2 regions of the Corynebacterium uberis genome follow, and region 2 is predicted to be linked to the other one. Evidence: predicted binding sites of a transcription regulator. Region 2 holds the regulator's gene; the other holds the start of a gene.

Region 1 (3,413 bases), 680 kb from region 2:
CCGTTTCCACGACCCATTGCTGCATGTCAACAAGTTCCGCCTGAAGGCGCTTGAGTTCCTTCTCATACGCCTTTTTATCTAGCTTCCCGTGCGTATCCAGGGGGCGATCGGGGCCGGGCTTGGCAGCGTCCTTGCCAAGGCTGACCGAACTATCGGCGGACTGAATGTCAGACATAATTGAGATAGTACCGCGCTTTATTCACCTTGCGCAGCTGTCCGGAGGCAGGCTGCATCCCGCACCGAGCTGCCGCACCGGCGGTCGTGCGCATGCGCGCGCGGTCCCCAGCGGTCCGCGCTGCTTTTAGGCAGCATGACGTGGCGGATCAGAGTGTGAATCCCCCTCTGACCGGTGGTGTTTTGTGGCCCGTATTCTCGCCCCTCCTGATTGTTGGCTAGCCGTGGTCTCGTTGAATTTTATTGGCGGTCTGGGCTGGCCGGGGGCCGCGGGTGGTTGCCAGCCGACGCGGCCCGTTTCTTCGTCTCGTGCCGCCCATCCGCGGGCTGCGGTGGCCGCGCGGGCGTCATTGTTATCGCTGTGGTGGCGCCGGCACAGCAGGGTGAGGTTTTCTATGTCGGTTGGCCCGCCGCGAGCCCAGGATTCGATGTGGTGAACGTCGCAGTTGACTGCCGGCTGGGTACACCCGGGGTGAGTGCACACGAGTTCGGTGGCAAAGAGGCTCAGCCTTTGGAGCAGGGTGGCGCTCCGCTTGGTTCGGCCACAGTGCAGCGGCTGGCCGGTGTCTGGGTCATGGATGACGGCCACATCCTGCGGCGCGGCGCCGAGGGCCAGGAACTCGGCGAAATTCAGCCGCGCGTTGGTGTTGGTGGCGTGACGTGTCGTCCACCACTGGTGGCCGTGCGGTTCGGCGAGGTCGTCCGGGGTCAGTGACAGGACCACTGAGCCGATGCCCTGGCGGCGTTGCAGTGCCCCGCTGTTGTAGCGGGTGAGGATGTCCGCCAGCGCGTCTACCCGGCGCTGTCCCAGGGTGCGCGCGTCTGTCTCCTCGGGGTTGCGGGTCTCGTCGAAGAGGTGGCCTGGCCGGCGTGCCGGTGCGAGGCTGACCTCCAGTTGCGCGAGGACGTGGGCCGGCAGGTAGCCGCTGATGCGTGCGCCGCCGTCAGCATCCGGCGCAGCCACGGCGAGGTAGCGTTTGCGGATTCCCGCGAAGGGGTCCGGGGTGGCCCCGCCGGCGCGGGTGACGGCGCGGCGCACCCAGTCGCGTAAGTCTTCCGGGGAACGCTCGGCAGCGTGCGCGCTTGCTTGGTGGTGAAGCTCGTCGCGCAGGCCAGCCGCTTCTGGCCGCAGGCTGCGCAGTTCGCGCTCGATGATCGCAGCCTTCTCGGCGGACACGCCGGTGTCCAGCTCGACGGCGACGGCGGCGCGCTGCTGCGCCTGCTCGTGCGCCCCTGTTCCGGCAACTGCGGCATAGTTCATGGCACCGCGGCGCAGGCGCCGGTGGGCCTCCTGGGCGGACAGCCCAAATTCCTCCCGCAGGAAGGTTGAACTGTGCGCGGTGCCAATGGTGTCCCCGGCGTGAGTGGTCTGCGCGAGGTGCGCCACAAGAGCATCGATCAGCCCCTTGGTGTGACAGACCCGCTCAAGATCCTTGAGTACAGGGATCAGGGGATGGAAATGTTCGGCGGGAAGATCTGGGCCCAGCTCGGCGAAGATTCCACGCAACGCAGCATCAATCGCCGCGACGTGTTCCGCAATGGTGACCATATCCCCCCTTCAATCGTGTGTTCCCCTTCGATGCCACCCCATTATAACCACCACCCAGCCCGCGCGCCACCCCCTAAATTTGCACCTTGACCAGGCGTTTTTAAGCCAAATCCCCCAACCTAACAACCCCCCGTGACGGCGCCCACTAGCCCACACATAGCAATCGAACGCATGTGCGGGCAAGGGCTGCAGGTTCGCAGGGCGGCGAACTAGTCCACCGAAAACTCCGCCATACGATCCCACTCGGTCTTGCCCTCAATGGTGGTGTTGATGATCTGCGGGGTTTCCGAAAGGATCCGCGGGAACATCTCACACGCGGCCTTGAAATGCTCGGATTCCACGTGCGCTTCGGCCGCGTCATCCTGGAAGGACTCCAGCAAGAAGTACTCGTTGGGGTCATCGACATTGCGGAACCATTCGAAGAAGATATTGCCCTCTTCTGCGCGGGTGGCGGCGGTGAAGGACTCCACTTCCTGGCGGAACGTTTCTACAAACTCCGGCAGGGGACGAAATTTCACGTTGATCAAAATCATGGGCCCCAGCATAGCGGCCACGCCGCTCGCTTTTCGACGCCCCCGCGGCGAACGCTTTAGCCGAACCTCTCGTCCCCGCTCATGGCGAGGGCGCGTGGCAAGGCCTCAGCGAGGGCGTCGATAAGCGGTTGTGACTGCGCGCTTACCCCGGCGATGGCCGCAAAGCCATCGACCATCGTGTCCCCATAATTGTGGCCGTGGCCCTGCGGGACATTTTGACTCACCGGTAAATCCGCGGAGACCTGAAGAAACGTAATCACGGGAATCCAATGCATACCGGGATAGCGGTCCGTTCCGGCGGGTTCGCGCAGCCAGTCGGGCTCGCGCACCAGCAGGCGCGGGGACCACCACACCACGGGGTCGGAGGCGTGTTGAACATAAAGCACGCGGGTATGCGGCGACCCAATGTCCGGGCTGGCGGTTAAGTTCCGAATATCGTTCCGGTCTTGCGCGAAACGCACAGTCATACCGCCCGAGTATTCTGGGCTGACCGCACGACTGCCCGGGTCCCGGCGCGCCACCAAGCTGGAATGCAACGGGTTGAAGTGGGGCGGCCCGGTCAGCAAAATCCCATCCACCGAGGCTGCAATATCCCGAATACCTGAAAAGGCGGACTCCACGGCGGTAGAACCCAGCGACTCCCCATATAGGTACAGCTTGGGCCGGTGCTGTTGGGGCAGCGCATTCCACCAATCGATAAGCGGGGTGAGAAGCTCGACGCCTGCGGCCCGCACCGCATCGCCGCCCGCAAAGAAATGGAACGCCGACGGCAGCGAGGAATACTGCGCAGAAGCGATCGCGGTATTACCCCCATACAGCAGCTCAAATGCCTGGGCGGCGCGCAAATTCACCCATCCTGTGCCGGTGGGCATGACCAATAAAATGGCCTCCCTGTCCGCCGCACCGGTGCGCTCAAGTTCGGAGATGAGCACCTGGGCGCGGGAGGCATTATCGGGCGCACTACCCAATCCCGCATACACGCGCGCCGGTTCCCGGGCCTCCCGCCCGGTCAGGGCGGCGAGGTCCGCCCTGCGCAGGCCGCCAGCAACGAAGCGGCGGCCAAACGTGCCCAACCCGTCGGCGGATACCGGGGAGGCCGGCGAGCCGCTGCGCGTGGACTCCTGGGGCTGGTCCACCCCTTCTTCAGTCGCGCCGTA
Region 2 (3,413 bases):
CATCCAGGTCATCGATGGAGGCGAAGCTGACTAGATAGTCATTGCCGATCTTTGAGGAGTCGCACAGCACTACCACCTTGCGCGCGTTGGTGACCATCGCGGACTTGATGGCAGCCTCCTGGGCGTCTGCCGTGGACAAGCCGTGGTCCAGGGTCAGCGCGTTGGTACCGATGAACGCCACGTCTGCGCGCATGAGTGCCAGCGTGCGCAGTGCAGTATCCCCAACCACCGCCTGGGTAATGGCCCGAACAGAGCCACCCAGGAGTTGAATTTCCCCGAAGCCCTTATTTGCCATATTTAATGCGATCGGCAGACTATTAGTAACAATGGACCACTGGTGGGAGTGGCTCTTTTCTGCAATGAGATCGGACAATGCCGTGACGGTCGTACCGGCGTCGAGGAACATTCCGCCGTTGGCGTCGGGGAGAAATTCCAGTGCCGCGTGAGCGATGGCGGACTTTGCGCTGGGCGCAGAACGCAGTCGGGCATCCAAGGACAATTCCGTAGTTTGGAAAGACTGCGTGGCCACGGCTCCACCGTGGACCCGGTGAACCAGTCCTTCTCGGTCAAGGACGGCCAGGTCGCGTCGGATGGTTTCTGCGGTGACCTCGAAGCGGCTCGCAAGCTCCGTGACGTTGACGCGGCCCTCGACGGCAGTCTGCGACGCGATCTGTCGGCGCCGCTCCTCTGCGTACATGCTCGGGATCCTTTCCAGTCGGGCGTATCCGGAACAAGGACGCGCCAGTTTCCTGCCATTATTCCACAAAAAACAACATGGCCGCGGCTAGGCCATGTTGTTTTTATTGTGGTCATGCCCGTTTTGTGGGGCGAGACGGCCGTTATCAGTGGTCAGGGATACTCTGCGGTCCGGTACCTGATCGGGATTTCTGTTCCGATCAACCGAAAGGGCTACCACAAGCGGGGGCGGTAAACGGTGCTGGATCGCAGATGTGGGTCGAGGTTTCGGCGCGAGACTTCATCCTCGGGGGTGTGGTCTAGAGTTTGCGCATCACGGAGACGACTTTGCCCATGATCTCGGCTTCATTACCGGGAATGGGGTCATAGGCGTCATTGTGGGGAAGCAGCCAAACTCCGGTGGAGTCCTTATGAAATTCCTTGACCGTGGCTTCTCCGTCGAGCAAGGCGGCAACAAATTCGCCTTCTTCTGCTACGGGTTGTGCGCGTACGACGATCCAATCGCCGTCGAAAATTCCGGCATCCTGCATTGATTGTCCGGAGACGCGCAGCATGTACAGCTCACCGCCGCCGACAACATCGGTGGGCAGGGGGAAGTATTCGTCCACGTTTTGCTCGGCCAAAATCGGCGATCCTGCCGCGATGTTGCCGACGATGGGAACATAGGACGTCGCTGCCGCCTCCGGGGGGACGTCAGCCTGCGGGGCAGAGCTCTTTGGACCGCGCTTGGGGTCTCCGGGCAAGTGGCGCACATCTACGGCCCGGGGCTTGTTGGGATCCCGGCGCAAAAATCCCTTCTTCTCCAGCTCCTTGAGCTGGTAGGCCACGGAGGAGGTGGATTGCAGCCCTGCGGCATCCCCAATCTCACGGATGCTCGGCGGATAGCCGCGCAGGACTACGGCGTCCCGAATGACCTCAAGGATTCGGCGCTGCCGGTCCGAAAGGCTGGCGGGGTCGGGATTCTTGGGGGTAGAGGTCGGCTGCGGCGACTTCTTATTCGCCTTCTGCCGGGGCGTGCGTGCCATGTGTGGTGCTCCTTGACTTCGGTGCGGACTAGTCGGGGCTAGTCGCGGTCTCGCTGACGGTTGCTTAGTTGGACTGAATAACGGGGTGTCATGGTTCCGGGGAGGGGCCGGGAGGCGATCGGTGGCGAGCCGACACAAGGCTGTGGAGACCATGCTGCGGTGCTGCGCCCCCGCGCCCCGGTGGTGATCTTTCCCCAGGATCGTGGGAACCCTTCTTGCCCCAAACCCTACACGATCACCCGCAGTGTTGGGACGGGTGTTCGAGATTTTTCCGCGTGTCGCTAGCGCGCCTTCGCCATGAGTGCTATAACGAACAGGGAAACGATGAATCGCAAACGTGTACGAACCTAGTGTTCGAGTGTCACGGCAGGTTGCTAGTCTCTGTGTGTCGGTAACGGACGTGGCCCACTCTCGTGAAAGGAGTACCCCTATGACCCTCTCATTAAACCCCGTATCCACCAGTAACATCACGGCTGCTCGCCCCGCGGTCTCGAATTGCGCGGTCGCCGTGTGGGATCCGATCGGTAGCCATGTTCGTACCGGCAAGGCTGCCCCTGTTCGAACGCTGTCACGTTCGAGTCAGTGGGAGGAGCTAGCTTCCCCGGTGGGGTGGGAAGGATCGGTCGGCGGTACGTTTGTGGAACGAACAGGACCGCGAGGGCGTCGCGCAGAACGTCTAGATCGCATCACCACCTATGTAGTTGGTGGGCTCTTCGGACTCGCCCTGACCATCGGCGCGGTTGTCATCAGCGGTGGGGAATCCGATGTCGTGCCGGAGTCACCTGCGGGAATGGGATACACCGTAGGAGTGCAGCGATAGGAGGGGTGGGCAAAGACTAGGATGGTCTGCGGCGCGTGTGACGCACGTGTTCCCCCCGGCGACGCGTGGAAAGGTAGCACTGGTGTACTGCCCCTTTTGCCATCATGATCATTCGAAGGTCATCGATTCACGCGTCGTGGACGCAGGGTCTGCCATTCGACGGCGCCGGGAGTGTTCCAAGTGCAAGACCCGATTCACCACCATCGAAAAAGCCGTGTTGCTGGTGGTCAAGCGGAGCGGCGTGACTGAGCCCTTCAGCAGGGAGAAAGTCATCACCGGTGTGCGCCGGGCCTGCCAGGGCAGGAATGTCTCTGATGATGCTCTCAAGCGGCTGGCCCAAGAGGTCGAGGAGGCCGTCCGGCGCGATCATGGCTCGCACATCAAAGCCAATGCCATCGGCCTGGCCATCCTTAACCCTTTGCGGGAACTCGATGAGGTGGCTTACCTGCGCTTCGCCTCCGTGTACAAGTCCTTCGAGTCCGCCGCGGACTTTGAAAAGGAGATCCGGCTTCTCCACCGGCTTGATCGCCGTTAACCGGACTTAGCGGTGCCGTGCCACCTTGTCGATGGCGTTGAGCACCCGTTTGCGCGACACCGGCCTGGCTGTACCCAGCCGCTGGGCAAAAAGGCTCACCCGCAGCTCCTGGATCATCCAGCGAATATCCTTAACCGCCGTGGTCTTCGCCGTCGCGGGGGTTTTACGCGCCAACACCTGATCGAGCGCTTGCTCAACGTCGGCGATTTCATCCTGACGTTGGGCGTCACGGTCAGGGTTGCTGGCCATATCTTGGAGCCGAATCTCCATCGCGGTGAGGTACCTGGACAGATGCTTCAAATGTCCCATGCCGTGGACAATGACTGCCTTGGGCGGA

The links. The regulator LexA, encoded in region 2, represses DNA repair genes until DNA is damaged. The targets are predictions, from matches to a motif close to CGAACANNTGTTCG.
Region 1: the regulator LexA is predicted to act here: its motif matches at 1,888-1,901, upstream of LH390_RS03480 (HNH endonuclease signature motif containing protein).

Annotation. Positions count from the first base shown of each region.
Region 1 is NZ_CP085051.1:753,765-757,177, reverse strand. Features, by position in the region: gene ppk2 (polyphosphate kinase 2) at 1-175, opposite strand, end outside; gene LH390_RS03480 (HNH endonuclease signature motif containing protein) at 302-1,723, opposite strand; gene LH390_RS03475 (putative quinol monooxygenase) at 1,933-2,256, opposite strand; gene LH390_RS03470 (alpha/beta-hydrolase family protein) at 2,313-3,413, opposite strand, start outside.
Region 2 is NZ_CP085051.1:1,434,515-1,437,927, reverse strand. Features, by position in the region: gene LH390_RS06665 (DeoR/GlpR family DNA-binding transcription regulator) at 1-697, opposite strand, end outside; gene lexA (transcriptional repressor LexA) at 996-1,721, opposite strand; gene nrdR (transcriptional regulator NrdR) at 2,624-3,076, shown strand; gene hrpA (ATP-dependent RNA helicase HrpA) at 3,083-3,413, opposite strand, start outside.